Regions from separate parts of the Actinoplanes ianthinogenes genome, predicted to be linked through region 2. Evidence: riboswitches for the same ligand, from Rfam matches in the RefSeq annotation. Region 2 holds a riboswitch; the other holds the start of a gene.
The links. Region 2 has a riboswitch for cyclic di-AMP ahead of Aiant_RS27125 (C40 family peptidase). Riboswitches for the same ligand answer to the same signal wherever they lie in the genome.
Positions count from the first base shown of each region.

Region 1 (11,145 bases), 4.2 Mb from region 2:
ACGAACGGCGCGAAGGTCAAGTTCTACAGCCTGACCGTCAAGCACGGCTGAGCGCGGGCGGGCCGGGAACCGGGCGAACCGCCCCGGCCCGGCCCGCCGTCGTGAGAACGTCAGAGGGGAACCGAGGAGGAAACCATGATCACGGTGTCCGCCGGAAGCACCCTCACCCTGCGCTGCCCGGACATGGAGACGATCCCGCTGATCTGCCTCGCCGAGGCGAAGGCGCCGTTCATCGCCGACCTGCCGCCGATGCCGGTGCTCACCTTCGACGACCCCGGCCCCGGCGTCCGCCGTTACGGCATCCTGGAGCTGACCAGCAACGCCGGCGTCGCCTGGGTCGAGGCGGAGCTGCGCGGCGGCCTGATCACCGTGCTCGGCGACTCACCGACCGGCGTGGTCCAGCGCCGCGACTCGCCCCGGCGCCCCGGCTCCTACCCGGCTACCGGCACCGCGCAGGTGGACACCGGTGCGGACCAGCGCCTGGTCGCGCTGGCCGGCGAGGTCCAGGACATCTCCACCAGCGGCCTGCTGCTGCGCGCGACGGCCGGCGAGGACAGTCCGCACCTGCCCTCGGCGATCCTGCGGACGCTGCTGCACGTCACCATGCCGTGGGGCGAGATGACCGCCGCGGTGAGCACCGTCGACCAGCGCTCCGACCAGCTCCGCGGCACCTTCGAGTGGATCGACCCGGGCGACGCCAAGGCGCTCGCCGCGTTCGTCCTCGGCCGCGCCTGATGCGCTCGCCGCGTTCGTGCCCGGCCGCGCCTGATGCGCTCGCCGCGTTCGTGCCCGGCCGCGCCTGATGCATGAGTCTTGCCGAGCCGGGCAATGATCGAAGTATGACCTGGCTGGAATTCGCGCTGCTGCACACGCCGGCACCGACCACGGTGCGCGTCACCGCCCGCCACGGCAACCGCTACGCCGAACCCACCGTGATCGGCCCCGTCGTGGTCAACCCCACCCGGACCGTGGTCTTCTGCCCACCGGACACCGACGTCCCACCCGGCTCCCTGGTCACCCTGCCGACCGGCCAGACCACCCGGGTCCGCGCGACGTGCCGGCTGGACGCGCTCGGCTTCCGCCTGCCCGGCCACCTCCAGCTCGACCTCGAACAGCCCGCGATGACCTGACCGCCGTCTCAGGCGGTTTCGGCCGGCTTGCGCTCCGGGCGGCGCCGGCGGTCACGCACATAGATGACCGCCGTCTTGCCCTTCTCGGTCGGCCGGCGCTCCGATTCGAACAGGCCGACGGCGGTGAGCAGATCGCTCAATTTCGTGTACCCCCAGTTCCGCGCGTCGAAATCGGGACTCTGCTTGGTCAGGATGTGCCCGACCGCCGCCAGCGCCGCCCACCCGTCGTCGTCCGAGGCCGCCTCCACCGCATTACGCAGTTTGTTGACGAGCGCGCTGTCCGACCGCAACGGCGCGGTGCCGGCCGCGGGCCGGGGCGCGACCGGCGAATCGTCCGGCTCCGCGGTCAGGTTCTCCGAATAGATGAACTTGTCGCACGCCGCCACGAACGGTTTCGGCGTCTTCCGCTCCCCGAACCCGTACACGATCAGCCCGGACTCCCGGATCCGCGCCGCCAGCCGGGTGAAGTCACTGTCACTGGAGACGATGCAGAACCCGTCCAGCCGCCCGGAGTACAACAGATCCATCGCATCGATGACCATCGCCGCGTCGGTGGCGTTCTTCCCGGTGGTGTAGGCGAACTGCTGAATCGGCTGAATACTGTAGGCGAGCAGGTGCTCCTTCCACCCGCGCAGATTCGTCCCGGTCCAGTCGCCATAGGCCCGCTTCACGTGCGCGGTCCCATATTTCGCCACCTCGGCCAGCAGCCCCTCGACAATCGACGGCTGCGCATTGTCCGCGTCGATGAGCACGGCGAGGCGGGCGGTTTCAGTGCTGACGGTCATCGGTTCTCCTGCTCGCGGTTGTCCGCTTACGGTAGGCGATTCTCACCGCCAACCCGCATTTTGTACGCCTACCCCTGAGCCAACCACAACGACCCTGTCCCGTGGCTGCACGCGAGGCACGCTCGCCGCAAGACCGCCCGGCGACCGCCGGGCTGAATCCCGGCTCCCGGTCGCCGGTCCCGCATCCCGCGCCAGTTCCGGGTCCTGTCGATCCATGCGTCCCACTTGCCGCGCCGGTTCTCGGTCCGGTCGGTCCGTGCGCCCCCGTCTCGCGCCGGTTCTCGGTCCGGTCGGTCCGTGCGCCCCCGTCTCGCGCCGATTCCGGTTCGGTCGGCCCGTGTGTCGCGCGCCGGTTCCCGGTCCTGTCGGTCCGTGCGTCCCGCAGTCGGCTCCGCTTTCCGGTCCGTCGGCCCGCGGGTTTCGCCGGGCCCGGAGCTACGCCCGGGACAGCCGGTCGTGAATCTCAGCGAGCATCGCCGCGTTGCCGGGCCGCATCATCCCGATGTCGACCACGAACGCCGGTGCCCTGCGGCGCCGCACCGGACGCTGGGCCGGCACGCCACCCTCCATCACGATCACCGCGTCCACCGTCTCCGGGGTGATGACGAGTTCGGCCAGCGGCCCGGCACACCGCACCCGCACCGAACGCACCGCCGTCCACGGCACGAACCGTGCCGCCCGCCGATAGGCGGCGAACGCCAGGCCGGCGTCCGAAGTCCGCACCCAGGCGAACCGCTGCCCTTTGCGCCCGATCAGCAGCCGCCCGCAGACACCGGCCTGCGTGAACAGGAAGATCAGAACGGTGTCGCGCAATGCTTGCCAGAGGTGGGCGGTGTGCCCCAGGAGTGAGAGCAGCGCATATGACAACCCCAACCCGACCGGAAGCAGCACCGCCAGGATCGTCACCATCCGGAGCGCCATCCCCGACCGCCGGACCTGATAGGTAACCGATCCCGCCGCTCCCGCCGCCGAGTTGATCTTCATCACCGGCCGAGTATTTCCCAGCCCGACAAGCCCGTGACCAGCCATTCAGCCAGTATTCAGCCGGCGGTAGCCCGTGACGACGGCCGTCGAGCGGCGCTCGGGTTCCGGCTCGCGCCAGGGCCGGTTGGTGGTGGTCGGTTGCGGGGTGTCGCTTGCGCTGAAGGCCGGTTGCGCGGCGGATGGTTGCGGTTTGTCGGCTTGGGCTTGGCGCCGGTTGCGCGCGGATGGTTGGGGCTTATCGGCTTGGGCTTGGCGCCGGTTGCGTGCGGATGGTTGGGGCTTATCGGCTTGGGCTCCGGGCCGGTTGAGCGCCGTTCGAGCGCGGGTTGTCGGCTCGCGCTGAGGGCCGTTCTCGGAGGTGCTCAACGGCCCTGAGCGCAAGTCGGGTGCCGGCTCCCGTGGCGGAGGCGGCGGAGGCGCGTGGCGGTCCCGGGTGGGCCGGGCCTCGCGTGGGGTGGCGCGGGACGGATGCTCCGGGCGTACCGAAAGAATCAGTCGGCTCGGCGGACCGCGATGATGCCCTTGATCAGGCGGTAGAGGCCGTAGAGCATCGGGCCCCACGCCACGATGTAGACCGCGGCACCCGACGCCATGGTGGCCAGCGTGATGAAGATGCCGGCGCCGAGCCAGATGCTGCCGACGGTGATGTCGCGCTTACCCTGGGCGGCGGCCTCGGCCCGCTTGATCTGCTGCTGCGCGGGGTTGGACAGGTCGCCCTCGGCGGTCCACTGGTGATAGGGCGCCGGGGTGCCCGGCTGCTGCCCGTACTGGCCCGGCGCGGGCGGGTAGGCGCCGCTCTGCTGACCGTATTGGCCGGCCGGGGGAGCGCCGAATGGCGGTGCGCTGGACGGGGGAGCGCCGAACGGCGGTGCGCTGGACGGCTGCGGGTGCTGGTCGGCCTGGGGAGCACCGAACTGCTGGTACTGGTTGGCCGGCGGAGTGCCGTAGTGCTGCCCGTACTGGCCCGCCGGCGGAGCGCTGGACTGCTCCGGGTACTGACCCGCCGGGGCGCTGGACTGGGGGTACTGGCCCGCCGGGGCGCTGGACTGCGGGTACTGGCCCGCCGGAGCGCTGGACTGCGGGTACTGACCCGCGGAGGTCCCGGACTGCGAGGAGTACTGGCCCGCGGAGGTGCCCGGCTGCGACGAATACTGGCCGCTGGACTGGGGCGAGTACTGGCCCGCGGAGCCGCCCGGCTGCGACGAATACTGGCTCGGCGGGTACTGGTCCGCGGAGGTGGAGGAGTACTGGCCGGGCGAGGTGCTGTACGGCGGGTACTGGTTCGCCGGAGGGCCGCTGTACTGCTGCGGGCTGTACTGATGCGGCACCGCGGCCGACCCGCTCTGCTGCGGATGAGCGGAGGAGCCGGGATAGGCCGAAGCGTCCGGGTAGGCGGGAGATCCGGGATAAGCGGAGGCCCCCGGCTGCTGCTGGCCCGGCGCGGCGGGGCGGGGCGTGACGGCCGGCCAGCCGTCCTGGTCCGCCTGCGGCGGCGGATAGCTTGCCGGGTTGGGTCCGGCGGTCGGGTCCGGGTACGTCATGGTGCACCTACTTCGTCAGTCAGGCGGAAGATGTCCGGCCGGTCACCTGGGAGTACCGGTGTGTGACGGATCCGGTTCAACGAGCAACCGGAAAGGGGTCATTCAACCGGAAGTCGCACAGATTCGCTGCCCGTCCGACCTGTGAATCCGGTCCACTCCGAGACATGGCACTTCTGCGCACCACACTCGGCGCCCTGTGCGCCGCCGTCCTGACCGCCACCCCGGCCCTGGCCGCACCCCCGCCCGGCCACCTGGAGCTCCAGTATTTCGGCGATCTCACCGATCCGTCCCATGTAGCCGACAGCAGCGGCAACCACCTGGACGGCGCCATTCTCGGCGGCGCCGGCGGTTTCGTGACCTCGGTCACCGAGCCGGACGGCAACCGCATCCTGCGCTTCCCGGGCGGCAGCTGCACCACCGCCGTGCCCTGTCCACAGGCGATCATCCGCCCGTCGAGCACCGTCACGCTGGTCCCGGGCGACGACGGTGAGGGGCGGTTCGTCTACGGCGCGGACGTCCGGCTCACCGAGACGCCGTCGCCGGACGCCGGGATGAATGTCTTCCAGTTCGGCGCGGCCGGCGCCGGTCTCAGTCAGTGGAAGCTCCAGGTCGACTATGGCCGCCCGTCCTGCCGCTGGTCGGACGGTTCCCGTTTCGTCCTGCTCCCGGCCGGCCCGGACGACTTCACCATGACGGTCGGCCGGTGGTACCGGGTCACCTGCATCCGGCTCTCCCCGGTGCTGTTCCAGATCCGGGTGCACGATCCGCTCACCGGCCGCCAGCTGCTGCCGCCCGCGCAGCAGACGAGCCCGCTCGCCGACATCCTGCCCAGCGGCTTCGTGGTGATCGGCGGCAAGCGGATCAACGCGGCGCAGACCGATGTGGACACCGATCAGTTCCACGGTGACCTGGACAACGTCGAGTTCGGCCGCAAACTGGTGCCGGCCGACGCGCGTTGACGGATCGGAATCGGTGCCGTAGGTTGGCGCGGAAAGCGCATTCCCGCACGTCGTTCCTCCTGGCGGCGGCTGGCTGAGGTCAGCGGAACCAGTCGAGGTCGACAGCTCCGGCGATCACCTGCATGCCCTTGTCGCCAGGGTGCAGGTGGTCGCCGGAGTCGTTAGCGGGCAGGAACCGGGTCGGCGCCGCCGGGTCGTGCGTCGCGGTGTCCTGGTCGAGCACCGCGTCGCAGCCGCTCCCGGTCCCGCGGACGAAGGCGTTCACCGCGGCGCGCCCCTGCTCCCCGCGACTGCTCCAGTAGTCCGCCCCGGCGAACGGCGTGAGCGTCGAGCAGATCACCGTGATCCCGGCCGCGTGCCCGCGAGCGATCAGCTGCCGGTACGCGCCGACGATCTGGTCGACGCCCGGCGGATGCCTGCTGCCCAGGTCGTTCAGCGGATCGTCCGCGATGATCACCCACTTCACCCCGGTCCGCCGGAGCACGTCCCGCTCGAAGCGGTGTGCCGCGCTCTCGCCCCGCCCGTCCTTGCCGTCGGCGGTCAGCCGGTTGCCGCTGATCCCGGTGTTGACCACGCCGATCGTGCGCCCGGCCGCGCGCAGCCGGTCGGCGAGCAGGTCCGGCCACCGGTGGTTGGCCCCGAACGCCGAGTCGAGCCCGTCGGTGATCGACGCCCCGAACGCCACGATCGTCCCGTCCGCCGCGCTGTTCAGCACGTCCAGGCCGCTGAGGAAGAAGTAGTTGCTCGACGTCTCGACGCTGTGCATCGTCGCGGCGGTGAGCTGGTCGCCCGTACCGATGTAATTGTTCTGCGTGCCCAGCGGGTGCCGGGTCGTCTCGCCGGTCGCCGCCGGGAGATAGAGGCTGACCGCCAGGTCGGTGTCCGCCGGCACGGCGAAGGCGACCTCGTCGCTGGTCACCGTGGCACCGGCCGGGACGGTCACCGTGGCCTTGCCGCCGAAGGTGACCGCGGTGTCGGTGGCCGGGTCGATCCCGCTCCCGGTCGCCCGCCGCGCCACGTGCACCCCGCCGACGACCAGCGGCGTCCGGCCGAACGTGTTGGCGAGCTGCAACCGCGCGCCGTCCCCGCCGACGCTGGTGTGCACGATCTGCCGCACCGTCTGCCGGGTGAAGGGCTGGCCGCCGTCGGTCATGGCGACGCCCCAGGTGGCGACCCAGCCCGGTGCCGCGGAGGCCGGCGGTGATGCCGGGACCACCGAGGGCGAGACGGATGCGGGGGAGGGGCCGGCCTGTGCCGTCGCGGTCCCGCATCCCCCGGCCAGCAGCATCACGCCGGCCGCCATGACCCACCGCATCTGTTCCCCCGTGTTCCTTGCCCGCTTTCCGCCGCACATCCTCACATCCGGACATGTGCGGGAGCTGTCAGCAGGGACAAGGATCACCGGGTGTCAGCCGATGGGGATGCCGGACACGTGCCTCGGTCCGGTCATGCGGCCGTCCGGACGGCCGCATGACCGGGGATCACCTTGTCAGAGACGGATGCGCTGACCCGGGTAGATCCGGCTCGGGCTGCTCAGCTTGTTCTTGTTGAGCGCGTACAGGGTCCGCCAGCCGCCCTTGATGTGGTACTTCCGGGCGATCTTGGCGAGGGTGTCACCGGACTTGACCACGTAGGTCTTCCCGGAGCTCTTCACCTTCTTCTTCTTCGGGGTGTGCGACGGGGTCGACTTCTTGTGGACGCCGGACCTCTTGCCGCACACCGGCCACGGGCTCAACCCGCGCTTGGCGTACAGCTTCTCGGCGATCCTGATCTGTTCGGCCTTGGTGGCCTTGTCCGCGGTCGAGGCATATTTGCCCCCGCCGTTCGAGAGCCACGTGCCGCGGCTGAACTGCAAGCCGCCGTAATACCCGTTACCGGTGTTGATGTGCCAGCGGCCGCCCGATTCGCACTTGGCGACCACGTCCCAGTTGACGCTGGAGGCCAGGGCCGGGGTGGCCGGCGCGAGCAGCACGCCCGCTCCGGTCACGCCGGCGGCCACCAGGCTGAGGGCAGCAAGGCGCGTTCGTCTACCGATCCGAGACATGGATGATCCTCCACGCCTGCGAGGTGAGCTGTCGGGTTCGGGCAGATCGGCCCGGCCGCGCGTCACGTGGCGGCTTCACCCCAAGGCGCTGTCCCAGCGCCGGAAAACGGTGGTTCCCCCGCTCCTGCCCTTTCATCGAGTCTGTGGATCGGCGGCAGGATTCGGCGGTCCGTCCACAGTGCCCGCCATCGCGGGACGACCGACGGTAACCACAGCCCCGGTCGTTCATCCAAGTTTTTGACGGCCTTTAGTGACGTTCTTCACGGTATTTGCCCGATTTGATCTTGTTCGTGCCCCGGAAAGCCAGGCATTTCCGAAACCGGTGATCCGCCCGTCCTCCCGGCATCCCCCACGAACGGCAGAAAGGGCGGAACCGCCGCTGGTCACGCTGCGTCAAACCGCGCATGGCCGCTCTCCGCCGGCGCCGAACCGCGCTGCTCACCGCGATCTCCGCCCTCACGCTGTCCGCGTGCGGCAACACCCTTTCCGGTACGCCCGGAGCATCGCGCGACGCCGTCCACGCGGCAGCCGCGAACCTGCCGTCGCGGTACACCTACGTCCTCACCTCGACCTGCGGCGAGCGGGCGCTGATCGGCCGATACCGGATCGCCGTCGACGGCGCGGCGGCCACCGGGGAACCCCTCGGCCCGGACAGCAACCAGGACGTCACCCATTACCCGGCCATCACGGAGCTGCTCGCCGAGGTCGACACGGCCGGACCGGACGCCGTGATCGAGTTCCAGGCCGACGCCGCCGGTCTGCCCGCCTCGCTGACGGTCGACCCGGTCCCGAACGCCATCGACGACGAGGCGTGCTACACCTTCACCGACATCCGGCCGGGTGCGCCGCGGGAGTCCCCGGGTACCGCCCAGGGCCACCCCCTGGGGCGAACGACGTACCGGCCGGACGACCATGGACCGCATGCGAAGCTTTGATGTGGTGGTGGTCGGCGCCGGACCAGGCGGCGAGGTGGCGGCCGGACGACTGGCCGAGGCCGGGCTGGACGTGGCGATCGTCGAGGCCGACAAGGTCGGCGGCGAGTGCTCCTACTACGCGTGCATACCGTCCAAAGCGCTGCTGCGCCCGGGCGAGCTGCTCGCCGAGGCCCGGCGCACGCCCGGGGTGGCCGCCGCGGTCACCGGCGACCTCGACGTCGCGGCGGTGCTGCGCCGCCGCGACGAGCTGATCGGCAACCTGGACGACGCCGGGCAGGTGCCCTGGCTCACCGAGCGCGGGGTCACCCTGATCCGCGGGTGGGGCCGGCTCGCCGGGGAGAAACGCGTCCAGGTCGGCGACGAGACCCTCGAGGCGCGGCAGGCGGTCATCCTGGCCGGCGGCACCCGGGCGGCGCTGCCGGACATCGACGGGCTGGCCGAGTCCGAGCCGTGGACCAACCGCGAGGCGGTCACCACGCCGACCGTCCCCGAGTCGCTGATCGTGATCGGCGGGGGCGTGGTCGGGACCGAGCTGAGCCAGGCGTTCACGTCGCTCGGCTCGCGGGTGACCCTGATCCCGGGGAAGCGGGGGCTGCTGCCGCGGGAGGAGCCGTTCGCCGGGGAGCAGGTGGCGCAGTCGCTGGTGGAGCAGGGGGTGGACATCAGGTTCGGGGCGCGGGCTCAGGGCGTACGCCGAACCGGTGTTGATGTTGAAGTGACCCTGAGTGACGGGACTGCCGTGAGGGCGGCGGAGATCCTGGTGGCCGCGGGGCGCACGCCGCAGGCGGCGGACCTCGGGCTGGAGACCGTCGGCGTCACCGCGCTGCGGGTCGACGAGAACATGCGGATCCCCGGCTTGAGCTGGCTCTATGTGGTGGGCGACCTGAACGGGAAGGCGCTGTTCACGCACATGGCGAAATATCAGGCGGCGATCGCGGCCGGCGACATCCTGGGCAAGCCGATGGCCGCCGAGCATCTCGCCGACGGCCCGGGATCACCGCGAGTGATCTTCACCGAGCCGCAGGTCGCCGCGGTCGGGCACACCGCCGCGACCGCCGCCGCGGCCGGTCTGACCGTCCGGGTGGTCGACCTGCCGACCGACGGCAACGCCGGCGGCGCGTTCACCGGCGGGCCGCGCGGCACCAGCCGGTTCCTCGTCGACACCGACCGCAACGTGCTGGTCGGCGTCACCCTGACCGGCTCGAACGTCGCCGATTTCCTCCAGGCCGCGACGGTCGCCGTGGTGGGCGAGGTCCCGCTCGGCCGGCTGCGGCACGCCGTTCCGGCCTTTCCCACCCGCAGCGAGGTGTGGCTGTACCTCTTCAACGCGCTCGGGATCTGAGGACCACCATGGACTATCGACTGGAGCTGATCGCCGTGCCGGTCAGCGACGTCGACCGGGCGAAGCGGTTCTACCGCCGGCTCGGCTGGCGCGAGGACCTCGACTACGTGTGCGGCGACGACTTCCGGGTGGTGCACTTCACCCCGCCCGGGTCGAGCTGCTCGATCGTCTTCGGGGTCGGCATCGGCACCGCCCGTCCCGGCACCCTGGAGAACGTCCACCTGATCGTCCGGGACATCGAGGAGGCCCGCGCCGAGCTGCTGGCCCGGGGCGTCGAGGTCAGCGAGATCTTCCACGACGCGGACGGCGTCTTCCACCATGCGGGCACCACGAAACGGGCCGCGGGCCTCTACCCGGGGCGGTCGTCCTACGGCTCGTTCGCGTCGTTCGGTGACCCGGACGGCAACGGCTATCTGCTGCAGGAGGTCAGCGAGCGGGCCGCGAGTAGTGTCGCCGCGTGATCGAACTGCGGGGGCGAGTCCGTGAGCGGGACCAGCTCGACAGACTTCTCAAGGACGTCCGGGCCGGTCAGAGCCGGGTCCTGGTGCTGCGCGGCGAGGCCGGCGCGGGCAAGTCGGCGCTGCTCGACTACCTCGCCGGGCACGCGCCGACCGGCCGGGTGGTCCGGGCCGCCGGTGTCGAGCCGGAGACCGAGCTGGCGTACTCGGCCCTCCACCAACTGGTCGCCCCGCTGCTGCCGCACCTGGACCGGCTGCCCGAGCCGCAGCGGCTCGCCCTCGCCACCGCGTTCGGCCTCGCCGCCGGCCGGCCGCCCGAGGCGCTGCTGATCGGGCTGGCCGTGCTCGGCCTGCTCGCCGAGGCCGCCGTCGAGCAGCCCCTGATCGTGGTCGTCGACGACGCCCAGTGGCTGGACCGGATGTCCGAGGTGATCCTCACCTTCGTGGCCCGCCGGCTCGACGCCGAGTCGGTCGCCCTGGTCTTCGCGGCCCGCACCCCGGCCGACGACGCCCTGCTCACCGGCCTGCCCGAGCTGCGCGTCGAGGGCCTGCCGGACGCCGACGCCCGCGCCCTGCTGGCTACCGTGCTGCCCGGCCTGGTCGACGCCCGGGTCCGCGACCGGATCGTGGCGGAGACCCGGGGCAATCCGCTGGCCCTGCTCGAACTGCCCCGCGACATGGATCCGGCGTTCGGGTTCGGCGCGCCCGGGCTCTCGTCGCTCGCGGCCGGTGCCTCGTCTGTTGGTGGGGCCGCGTCGCCTGCGGGTGGGGCTTCGTCGTCGGGTGGGGCCGCGTCGTCTGCGGGTGGGGCTTCGTCGTCTGCGGGCGAGGCCGCATCGTTCGCAGTCGAAGTCCGGTCGTTCGAGGCCGGAGTCCGGTCGTTCGGGGCCGGGGCTTCGTCGCCGGCCGGCCGGGTCGAGGGGGGCTTCGAGCGGCGGATCGCCGCGCTGCCCGCGGACAGCCGGAC
Region 1 is NZ_AP023356.1:1,792,693-1,803,837, reverse strand. Features, by position in the region: gene Aiant_RS08305 (polysaccharide lyase family 7 protein) at 1-51, shown strand, start outside; gene Aiant_RS08300 (PilZ domain-containing protein) at 136-735, shown strand; gene Aiant_RS08295 (hypothetical protein) at 840-1,130, shown strand; gene Aiant_RS08290 (NYN domain-containing protein) at 1,139-1,915, opposite strand; gene Aiant_RS08285 (hypothetical protein) at 2,351-2,902, opposite strand; gene Aiant_RS08280 (hypothetical protein) at 3,391-4,440, opposite strand; gene Aiant_RS08275 (hypothetical protein) at 4,605-5,399, shown strand; gene Aiant_RS08270 (GDSL-type esterase/lipase family protein) at 5,479-6,714, opposite strand; gene Aiant_RS46445 (LysM peptidoglycan-binding domain-containing protein) at 6,889-7,443, opposite strand; cyclic di-AMP (ydaO/yuaA leader) riboswitch at 7,442-7,620, opposite strand; gene Aiant_RS08260 (hypothetical protein) at 7,848-8,378, shown strand; gene Aiant_RS08255 (dihydrolipoyl dehydrogenase family protein) at 8,365-9,720, shown strand; gene Aiant_RS08250 (VOC family protein) at 9,729-10,181, shown strand; gene Aiant_RS08245 (helix-turn-helix transcriptional regulator) at 10,178-11,145, shown strand, end outside.
Region 1: it holds a riboswitch for cyclic di-AMP, as region 2 does, so the genes downstream of both, Aiant_RS46445 (LysM peptidoglycan-binding domain-containing protein) here and Aiant_RS27125 (C40 family peptidase) in region 2, are expected to answer to the same signal.

Region 2 (11,145 bases):
CCGGGTGCGGGCCGCCGGCGCCGAGCAGATCGGCGCTGCCGTGCCGGGGACGGCCACCGGCGACGAGCCGCCGGGCCTGGCCGGGTGCGGTCGCGCCACCGAGGGTGGTGCGCCGGCGGGACCGGGTGCCGCGCTGTGCGGCCGGTACGCGACGTTGCGGTACTGACACTCGACGGATACTGCCATGTCGATCCGCCGAAAGCCCGATGCGGTGCCCCGATCGGGGGGTGTTGTCCGTTTAAACCCTCTGTGCCGGGAACGCTCAAAATCGCCTGGCCGGGAAACCGGCCGGGAAAACAGTGCGGCCCCCGGCGAACCGGGGGCCGTACGAAGAAGATGCCGGTGTGCAGGTCGCCTCGCGGCGAGTGGCTCAGCACGGCTCCAGCCGAACGGTATTCCGTGCAGGCGATGGGTGAGGCCCGGGGACACTGGGCACACCGGCATCCGTTCACAACCTTCGGCAGCCGGCCATGATTCCGACAGCGGTTGTGACCTGGCTTACACGCCCGGCGGGGCCGGACGTTTGCCCGCCACCGCCGCGGGTAACCGTGCCGCCGTGACCGATGAACTCACCGGGGACGACTCCCGCCTGACCACCTTCCTCGACGAGGCGTACCGCGCCGAGGAGCGGATAAGCAGCGGCGACCTGCAGCGCCGGGCGATCGCCGAGGATCTGCCGGCCACCCTGCTGACTCGGATCGACGCGCTGCCGGAGGGCGAGTATCTGCAGGACGAGGCCGAGGAGGCGCTGCGCGTACGCTGATCGGGTCTCAGCCTTCCGCCTTTTCCTTGGCCATCGAGTAGGCCATCTGCAGGAAGTCGGAGACGGCGGTGGCGGTCAGCGCGGTCGCCGCCAGCCGGGTCAGCCGGGGCGCCAGCACCAGGCCGCCGGTCAGCCCGGTGGCCACCCAGGCGGCCAGGCAGAACGGGCAGGTGAGCAGCTCGCCGATGCCGTGCTTGACGCTGCTGCCGGAGTCCCGGACCTCCTCGTTGAGCTCGGCGGCCCCGGCCGGCTCGGTATACCGGGTGAACGGCGCCCGCAGCGGGCTGGTCACCGCGTCCTTGGCGAGCAGCCGGCTCAGCTTGTGGGTGGCGATCGAGATCAGCGCCACGTCGGCCAGAGCGGGACGTTCCGGGGGCGTGCGGCCGGTCACCTTGGCGGCCGCCGCGAGGCCGGCCGCGAGCGCGCCGTAAGCGCCCATCGCGACCAGATAGCCGGCCAGCGGCCGATGCTCGTGCGGCGCGTACGCCCGGGCCGTCTCGGTGGCCCGGGCCTGCAGGCTGGTCATGTCGGGGGGGGGTCCTCTCCGCTTCGGGTGGCCGTTCCGCTCCGGCGGATCAGAAGTCCTGGGTGAGCCTGCCGGGGTCGATCTCGCGCCCCGGAAAGCGCGCCATGTATTCGGTCTCCAGCTCCGCGGTCCGCCGGAAGTGGTTCTCCAGCGCCGCGTCCGGGCCGTGCCGCAGGGTGGCCAGCCGGGTCCGGTAGAGGCTGGCGAGTTCCCGGAACAGGTCGTCGTCGGGCAGGCCCACCGGGTCGACCCCGATCTCGAAGTCGACCACCGCGCCGCCCGCCGATCGCGGATCCGTCATCGTGCACCTCCGCTGTCTCGAAAGTCGCTGTCCGTTCAGGGCTTGCCCGCGCGGGCCACCGCCAAACCCGCCGGTAGTCTCGTGTGCATGAAAGGGCTGTGGACTCCGGCGTGGATCGCCCGGCACCTGCTCGCGCTGGTGCTGACCGCGGCCTGCCTCGGGCTCGGCTGGTGGCAGTTCAGCCGGGCGACCGGCGGCAACTCGCTCAGCTGGGGCTACATGTTCGAGTGGCCGGTCTTCGCCGGCTTCGTGGTGTTCATCTGGATCCGCGAGATCCAGGTGTTCCGGCGCAGGCTCACTCCCCCGGCCGAGCCCGGCGAGACGCCCGCCCCGCCCCGTGACCCGGACGCCCCGGTCACCCTGGGCCGCCCGGTCCGGGTCGCCGTGCAGCCGGCCGCGGCCGGCGCGAGCGACCCGGAGCTGGAGGAGTACAACGACTATCTGGCCTGGCTCGCCGAGCACCCCGGAGCCCGGCCGGCCGACTACCCCGGCCGCATCACCAAGAAGTAGAAGCAGAAGGAGACCCCGTGCAGGGCGCCCTCACCCGTTACCGGATCATCGCCTGGATCGTCGGCGTGCTCCTCGTCGTGCTCGTGCTGGTCGGCATGCCGCTGAAATACTTCGGCGACAACGCCACGCTGGTCGCCCTGATCGGCCCGCTGCACGGCTTCCTGTACATGGTCTACCTCCTGCTCACCTTCGACCTGTCCCGGCGGGCGCACTGGCCGTTCGGCCGGATGGTCGTGGTGATGCTGGCCGGCACCATCCCGTTCTTCTCGTTCTGGGCCGAGCGTCAGGTCACCCGGCATTGGCTGCCGAATGCCGCACTCGAGCCGGCACTGAACGAATAGCCCACTCGCCGCGGTCGAAATAACGCTCAGCGCGGATCAAATAACAGCCGGTTATCGGGATTTAGTTCGCAAGACCGACTATGGGAAGAAATCACTCGCCGAGGTCTTGATTTTGTTTTCTTCCCCGATAAGTTGATGCGGTTGGTCCGGTCCGCAGCCACAAACCCTCCGGTGGCGCCGGCCAACGCCGCCGAATCTCGAGCGAACCGGGGACCCAGGTCCCAGGGGTGAATCCGCGCCGGCGCGCGCGGTAGGGCCTTCTTCCGAGCCCGAACCCGTCAGCTAACCCGGTAGGCGGCTCCCAGCGGAAGAAAGGCCCCTGACCAGTGCCACTCCCCCGTACCAGGCTCCGGGCGCTGGTGGTCGCGCTGACCGCACTTGCGATCACCACGTCGGGAGCTGTGGCCGCCCACGCGGCTCCGTCCGAGAGCGAACTGAAGAAGCAGATCGACCAGGCTTCGCAGAAACTCGAGGACGTCACCGAGACGTACAACAAGACGCGTCTCGACCTGAAGAAGACCAAGGCGGACGCGGTGAAGCTGACCGCCTCGCTGAAGCCGGCTCAGGCGGCGCTGGCCCAGGCCAGCGCCAAGATGTCGACCATCGCCACGTCGCAGTACATCACCGGCCGGGTCGGCCCGATGACCGTGCTGCTCAGCGGCAAGCAGGGCGAGCTGCTCGACCGGATGGGCTATCTGGAGCAGATCACCCGCGCCAACCAGGCGGACATCGACACGTACACCGAGACCACGCAGACCTTCGCGCAGAAGCAGGCGGCCCTCAAGACCACCGAGCAGAAGCAGCAGCTCCAGATCAAGGAGCTGGACGCGCAGAAGACGAAGATCAAGAAGGACCTTCAGAAGCTGTACGACATGCGCGAGGCCGCGTACGGCAGCGCCACCGAGGACACCGGGTCGTACACCGGCAAGATCCCGCAGATCGCGGGCTCGGCGGGCAAGGCGGTCGCCTTCGCGTTCAAGCAGGTCGGCAAGCCGTACGGATATGGCGACGCGGGCCCGGACTCGTACGACTGCTCGGGTCTGACCATGGCGGCCTGGGCCGCCGCCGGCAAGTCGCTGCCGCACAACGCGGCCGCCCAGAAGGGCGCCGTGCGGATGTTCAGCGACAAGAGCCAGCTCCAGCCCGGCGACCTCGTGTTCTACCGGGGTGGCGGGCACGTCGCGATCTACGTCGGCGACGGCAAGATCATCGACGCGCCGTCGGCCGGCCGGGACGTGCTCTACCGGACGATCAACATCATGACCCCGGACAGTCCCGGGTACGGCCGGGTGTCATAACCGGCCGCAGGAACGCCGAAGGCCGGCACCCCTCGGGGTGCCGGCCTTCTCTGCTGGTGGTGGGTCAGGCTGCCTGCAGGCCCTCGGCCCGGGCCAGCTCACGCAGCCGGCCGAGCGCCTGGATCTCCAGCTGGCGGATCCGCTCGCGGCTGAGCGAGAAGCGCGAGGCCACCTCGGTCAGCGAGTGCTCGCGGCCGTCCTCCAGGCCGTAGCGGGCCCGCATGATGCCGGCCGAACGGTCGTCCAGGTGGTTCAGCAGGCCCTCGATGCGCTGGCGCTCCAGCGCGCTCAGCACGATCTCCTCGGGCGACGGCGCGTCGCTGTCGGCCACCAGGTCGCCCAGGTTCGTGTCGCCGTCGTCGCCGACCGGGGTGTCCAGGGACACGGTGTCCTGGGCCCAGCGGGTGAGCTCGTTGACCCGCTCCACGGTCACGCCCAGGGCCGCCGCGATCTGCTCGGGCTCCGGGTCACCGCCCAGCTCACGGACGAGCTGGCGGGTCACGTTACGCATCCGGTTGACGTCCTCGACCAGGTGCACGGGGAGGCGGACGGTGCGCTCCTGCTGGGCGATCGCCCGGCTGATCGCCTGCCGCACCCACCAGGTCGCGTACGTCGAGAATTTGTAGCCGCGCTCGTAGTCGAACTTCTCGACCGCGCGGACCAGGCCGGTGTTGCCCTCCTGGATCAGGTCGAGCATCGGCATGCCCGAGCGCACGTAGCGGCGGGCGATCGACACGACCAGTCGCAGGTTGGCACGGATGAACAGGTCTTTCGCCTTGGAACCCTCGGTGACGAGGCGCTCCAACTCCTCCCGGCTGACGCCGCGACGCTCCTCGCCCTGCTCGAGCAGGTGCTCGGCGTAGAGGCCCGCCTCGATCGCCTTGGAGAGCTCGACCTCCCGCGCGGCGTCCAACAGCGGCGTCCTGGAGATTTCGTGCAGGTAGACTCCGACGAGGTCGCGCTCCTCGGCAACCTGGTCGGTACGCATCACGGTGTTCTTCTCCACGTTGCCCACGGTCCCCTCATTGCCGTCACTAACCCTGTTACGGGCATTACCTGCGTCCATCAGCCCTCTCCCGTAACGTCCGCAGCTCGTGCATTGCGGTTGCTGACATCTACACAACAATTAGCTGCCTGCGCTGATTCCGGCTGGCTGGTCGAAAGTGTCACGAATGCCTGGGTCTTACCTGAGAGCCCAGTGCGCGGTAGCTGAGTGCGATCTCTCTGCGGCCGTCTTGCGGATAGACGGATACCCGTCGCGCGCCTCATAACACCATCGGCCTCTCATCGTCCACAGCGACGGGCATCACCTGGGCGCCGCGATGCTCGTCACCCTGGTTCTACGGGTTTTCCGCCCCGTGGGTTCACGTGCAGCATCGACCAGGCGCCGACGGGCCTGAATCAAACGCGAACATCAAATAGATCTCACCCTGCGTGACCAGCCGGTCGAACGGGACCATCGGCCACAATGCGCCACGCCGCGCCACAGTTCAGTCACCCGGGGGTATGACGTTCCCCGATGTGGTGACATTCCCCCGGCGGGCCTGCCGGGCATCAAGGAGTGAGCAAAAGCACATCCACGTCCGTGTGACAACCTGCTCCCATGACCAACACTGCTCTTGTGACGGGCGGCACCGGCGGGCTCGGCGCGGCCACCATCGCGGCGTTCCTGGACGCCGGGTGGCGCGTGGTGGCCCCGGCCCGCCCCGGCTCCGTGGATCGGCTGCCGACCGGCGTCGTCGCCGTCCCGGCCGACCTCACCGACCCGGCCGGCGCGACCGCCGCCGCCGAGGCGGCCGCCGGCGATCCGGACGCCCCGCTGAAGGCGGTGGTCAACCTGGTCGGCGGATACGCCGGCAGCGGCCTGATCGCCGACACCCCGGTCCAGGAGTTCGAGGCGATGCTCACCGCCAACCTGCGACCCACCTACCTGACCACCGCGGCGGCCCTGCCGCACCTGGTCGCGGCCGGCGGCGGCGCGGTGGTCTGCGTCTCGTCCCGGGCCGCGGTGGCGCCGTTCCCCGGCGCCGCCGGCTACATCGCCTCGAAGGCGGCGGTGCTGGCCTTCGCCGCGACCGTCGCGGTCGAGTACAAGAAGCAGGGTGTGCGCTGCAACACGGTGCTGCCCAGCGTGATCGACACCCCGGGCAACCGCGACGCGATGCCGGACGCCGACCGCAGCCGCTGGGTCGACCCCGCCGAGATCGCCGGCACCATCCTGTTCCTCGCCTCGGACGCCGCGGCCTCGATCAGCGGCGCCCAGATCCCCGTCTACGGCCGGGCGTAGTCCCCGTCGGCCAGCCATGATCCCCATCCCCGTCGATCGCCCGCGTTGTCCACAGTCGCGGGTTGTCCACAGGACCACCCGCGTGATCAGCGATCTTTCGCCACACTGACCGATGGGGGATCCCCCTGGGAGGGTGGGCTTTCGAGCGCGGATCGGGCTATCGACCCGGCAAACCGAAACGGAACGGGCGGCCGCTCAGAAGCTCTCCGCCACCTGCCACCCGATGACCGCCGCCCCGGCCACCACCGGCACGCCGGCCAGCACCAGCGTCCCCACCCGGACCCGGCGCTGGACCGGCGGCACGGCCGCCAGCCGCGCCGAGATCGCCGCGTGCACCCGCTCCGGCGACCCGTTCGCGTCGATCACCACGAAGTCCGCGAACTCCGGCAGCGACCGGTACGCCCGATCCGCCGCCGTCAGATACTCCATCGACTCCTGATCCGTGCCCCGCCGGTCGATCCGTTCCCGGGCCACCGCCGGATCGACCGCCAGCAGGAACGTCACGTCCGGCCGCGGGAACAACCGGTACGCCAGCCGCGCCCGGCGCTCGGCGGCCGCCCCGGCCCCGTGCGCGCGCAGGCTGGCGAACTGGCAGAACGCGTACCGATCCATCACCGCGACGTCCCGCCGGACCGCGCGGCGCAGCAGGGTCCGGGCGATCGCCAGCCAGCGCAGCAGCGACTCGATGACCAGCATGCCCCGCCGCCCGAACAGTCCCTCGGCGTCCCCGCGGCCCCAGCGCGCGGCCCGCCGGCTGAACCAGGCCCGGCCGCCGGCGTTCTGCCGGTAGACCGCCGGCTGCCCGGCGCCGGCCAGGGCGGCGGCCAGCAGCCGTGCCTGGGTCGTCTTGCCGGAGCCGTCGATCCCGATCAGGGCGATGGTGCGAGCGGGGGAGGACATACCAACCGACGGTAGCCGGGCACCGCACACCGCGTTCCCCCTCGCGAGCCGGGTGACGCGGACCAGAATGATCGTCAGTGGTTCAAGGTGTGACCACCCTGGGTAGTCGACATCAAATGGACACGGACAGGAGGTCACCATGCCGCACCGCGTCGACGAGGGGCTGGCCGGCACGATGAAACGGGTCGCCGCCTCCCTGAAGACCGCGGAGATACCGTTCGCCCTGGGAGGCAGCTTCGCTGTGTACGCCCACGGCGGTCACTCCAGTGACCACGACGTGGACTTCCTGATCCGCGAGCAGGACAAGGAGCGGGCTCTCCAGGAACTGGCCAAGGTCGGCTTCCAGACCGAGGAGCCGCCGGAGGACTGGCTGGTCAAGGTGTACGAGGACAACCGGATGGTGGATCTGATCTATCGCCCGGTGGAGACCCCGGTCACCGACGAGACGCTGGCCGACACCGAGCGGATCTCGGTCGAGGCGATCTACATGCCCGTGCTGTCGGCGACCCAGCTGATGATCCACAAGCTGCTCAGCTACAGCCAGCACCACTGCGATTTCGCCCAGGGGCTGCCGGTCGCCCGCTCGCTGCGGGAGCAGATCGACTGGGCCCGGGTCCGGCGGGAGACCGCGAAATCCCCGTACGCCGAGGCGTTCCTCGTCCTGCTGGACCGACTCGACGTCGTGTCACTGGAGCCCGACGAGGGGAAGGCCTGAGATGACCAAACAGATCGACCTGGAGGCCGAGATCCATCGGCTGCTGGCCGAGCACGACCGGATCGCCGAGCAGGGAGTGACCGTGCAGCAGCGGGAGAACACGCTGGTGCTGGGCGGCGAGGTGGAGAGCGCGCAGCGGCGGGAGGAGATCTGCCGGCAGATCACCGCGCGCTACCCGGACCTGGAGATCGCCTGCGACATCGGCATCACCCGGACCCAGGCGCCGGCCGAGGTGGAGGAGATTTCATGATCCGGATCGCCGCCGTTGGCGACGTGCATGTGGACAAGGACGTGGTGGGCCGGTACCGGCCGGCCCTGGACGAGCTGCCGGACCGGGCCGACGCGCTCCTGGTCGCCGGTGACCTGACCCGGCACGGCACGGTCGACGAGGCCAAGTGCTTCGTCACCGAGTTCGGCGGGCTGGCGGTGCCGGTCGTGGTGGTGCTCGGCAACCACGACCACCAGAGCGACCGGCAGGACGACGTCACCCAGGTGCTCACCGACGCCGGGATCACCGTGCTGGAGGGCTCCGCGACGGTGCTGGAGATCCGCGGGCACCGGCTCGGGATCGCCGGGACCAAGGGGTTCGGCGGCGGCTTCAAGGGCGCCTGCGCGAGCAACTTCGGCGAGCGCGAGTCGAAGGACTTCGTCCGCACCACCGAGCGGTACGCCGACGCCCTGCGCGAGGCGCTGCGCTCGGTCGAGTGCGACGCCCTGGTGGCGCTGACCCACTACGCGCCGGTCCCGGAGACGCTGGCCGGCGAGCCGCTGGAGATCTACGCCTTCCTCGGCTGCTACCAGCTGGGCCAGGCGATCGACGACGCGCCCACCGCGCTGGCCCTGCACGGGCACGCGCACCACGGCGCGGAGCGTGGCCGGACCCCGGGCGGGGTGCCGGTCCGCAACGTCGCGCACCCGGTGATCAAGCAGGCGTACAACGTGTATCAGCTGCTCACCGACACTGTGGACGAGCGGAACGAGGAGTTGGTGACCGCCTGATCCGGGGACAGGTTTTCGAGTTCCGGACATCGGGTATCGGACGGGCATGGACCTACTGCTCTGGATTCTCGCCGTTATCCTCGTGGTCGCCGGCATCCTCGCGCTGTTCCGGCGGCAGATCCTCTGGGGCGTTGTGCTGATCATCGTGGGGCTGTTGGTCGGCCCCGGCGGCGTCAGCATCTTCACCTGATCCGCATCCCCCGCTTCCTCTCATCGGTACCGTCACCGGGACCGTCCGCGTTCTCCAGAACGCGAACGGTCCCGGTTCTCTTTGGTGCGCCGACGCACACGAGGTGCGATGGACGACAGCTGATATCTGACTCAATCCCCGCGGACGATCGCCAAGTTTCGCGAGGTAAATCAGTGGCTGTTCACGTTCACCACTTCACCTACGGCGCCTTCAACCCGATAGCCGCGACGCTGCTGGCGTACCTCGGCTCGTTCCTCGGGTTGCTCTGCACGGAACGCGCGCGGGACGCGCACAATCGCAGCCGGCGCAACCGGTGGCTGGTGATCGCCGCCTTCGCGATCGGCGGTGGCGGCATCTGGCTGATGCACTTCTCCGCGATGCTCGGCTTCGACGTGCCGGACAGCCCGGTCCGCTACGACCTGCCGGTCACCCTGCTCAGCCTGGGCTTCTCGGTGCTGACCGTGGGCATCGGGCTGATGGTGGTCGGGCACGGCGGGCGCAGCCGGGCCAAGACGATCGCGGCCGGGGTGCTGACCGGGGGCGGGGTGCTGGCCATGCACTACACCGGGATGGAGGGGATGCGGCTGTCCGCGCGGGTGCACTACGACCCGCTGCTGGTCGCCGCGTCCGCGATCATCGCGCTGGCCGCCTGCACGATCGCCCTGTGGTTCACCGTCTCGGTACGCGGCCTGCGCCGGGTGGCCGGCGCCGCCGCGGTGATGGCGGTCGCGGTCTGCGGGATGCACTACACCGGGATGGCCGCGTTGCGGGTGGAGATGGATCCCACGATCATCCCGAGCGGCGCCGGGATCCGGCCGCTCACCATGATCGTGCCGATCACCGTGCTCACCGCGATCATCATCGTCGGGGTGGCGCTCAGCGCGTTGCAGGCGATGACCGAGGAGGAGTTCACCGACGGCGCCGGCACCCCGAAACGGGGCGTGCACGCCGAGCCGCCGCAGCCCTGGTCACTGCGTCAGCCGTCGATGGGCGGCGGGCTCCGGCTCTCCCCCGCGGCGCGCGCCATGGCGGCCGGGCGAGCCGCCGGGGTAGCCCGCCCGTCGCCGTCCCCCTCGCCGCGCCCGGCGCCCCGCCCGCCGACCTTCGACCCGGCCGTGGCCGGCGCCCCGGTCCCGGCGCCGATGGCACCGATGCCGATGACACCCCGGCCCGCGCCGCCGCGGATGACGCCGATGCCACCGGCGTCCGCGCCGTCGCCGGCGGCGCCCGAGCCCCCGGTGCCGGTGGCTCCGACACCCCCGGCCGTGCCACCGGCCCCGGCCGGTGAAGCCGGTGGTCCGGCGGTGGGTCCGGGCGCCTCCGGACCGTGACCGATCCCCGCCACGGCCGCCGATCGGGTATATCTGATCCGCATGGCGCCAAGGATGCTGCTGTCGATGCCGCTGCACGCGATCACCGAGGTGTACGGCGAGGCCGGCCTGCGGCAGCGCTTCGCGCTGGAGCTGGAGTCGTTCCCGCCGGACGAGCGGGAACGACTGACCGAGGCGCTGGACCTGGCGGCGCGGCTGCACGCGGAGGACCGGCGGGTCCGCGAGCCGTACCTGAACCACCTGCTCCGGGTGGCCATCCGGATCATCCGCTACTACCAGGTGCGGGACGTGGACGTGCTGGTCGCGGCGCTGCTGCACGACGCGGTCGAGGATCACCCGGCGGAGCTGGCCGGGCTGGCGCCGGACACGTCGTACGAAAAGGCCACCGAGGCGGCCCTCGCCGCCCTCGCCCAGCGATTCAACCCACGGGTGGCCGACCTGGTCCGGTCGGTGACGAACCCCGCCTACGCGCCGGACCGGGATCGGCACGAGCAGTATCGGGAGCACGTCGCGGAGAGCCTGGACCGTGATCCGTGGGCGCGGATCATCAAGATCTCCGACTTCACCGACAACGGGGTCGGGGTGATCCACACCACGCTGGACAAGGCGCACCGGTCGGCGACCAAGTACCGCCCGCTGGTCCCGAAGCTGCGCGAGCTGATCGGGCGGCCGGACACCCCGCTCTCCACCCAGGCCAAAGAGCACATCCTGGACCAGTTGGACCTGGCCGAGGAGCGATTCGCCGCCATCCTCGACGACTGACCGTGTAGTGCCGCCTACGCTGGCGGCATGCCCTCCACTGACGCCTGGTGGCGCGACGCTGTCATCTACCAGATCTACCCGCGCTCGTTCGCCGACGGGAACGGCGACGGCATGGGCGACCTGCCCGGCATCACCGCGCGCCTGCCCCGGCTCCGCGAGCTCGGCGTCGACGCCGTCTGGCTCTCCCCGTTCTACGTCAGCCCGCAGCACGACGCGGGCTAC
Region 2 is NZ_AP023356.1:5,978,401-5,989,545, reverse strand. Features, by position in the region: gene Aiant_RS27155 (GAF and ANTAR domain-containing protein) at 1-169, opposite strand, end outside; gene Aiant_RS27150 (hypothetical protein) at 557-763, shown strand; gene Aiant_RS27145 (DUF1360 domain-containing protein) at 771-1,289, opposite strand; gene Aiant_RS27140 (DUF6158 family protein) at 1,339-1,590, opposite strand; gene Aiant_RS27135 (hypothetical protein) at 1,678-2,100, shown strand; gene Aiant_RS27130 (DUF3817 domain-containing protein) at 2,118-2,441, shown strand; cyclic di-AMP (ydaO/yuaA leader) riboswitch at 2,620-2,753, shown strand; gene Aiant_RS27125 (C40 family peptidase) at 2,768-3,739, shown strand; gene Aiant_RS27120 (sigma-70 family RNA polymerase sigma factor) at 3,804-4,805, opposite strand; gene Aiant_RS27115 (SDR family NAD(P)-dependent oxidoreductase) at 5,343-6,026, shown strand; gene Aiant_RS27110 (dTMP kinase) at 6,222-6,926, opposite strand; gene Aiant_RS27105 (nucleotidyltransferase) at 7,066-7,641, shown strand; gene Aiant_RS27100 (hypothetical protein) at 7,643-7,891, shown strand; gene Aiant_RS27095 (metallophosphoesterase family protein) at 7,888-8,640, shown strand; gene Aiant_RS27090 (GPGG-motif small membrane protein) at 8,687-8,830, shown strand; gene Aiant_RS46615 (MHYT domain-containing protein) at 9,004-10,161, shown strand; gene Aiant_RS27080 (HD domain-containing protein) at 10,204-10,923, shown strand; gene Aiant_RS27075 (glycoside hydrolase family 13 protein) at 10,951-11,145, shown strand, end outside.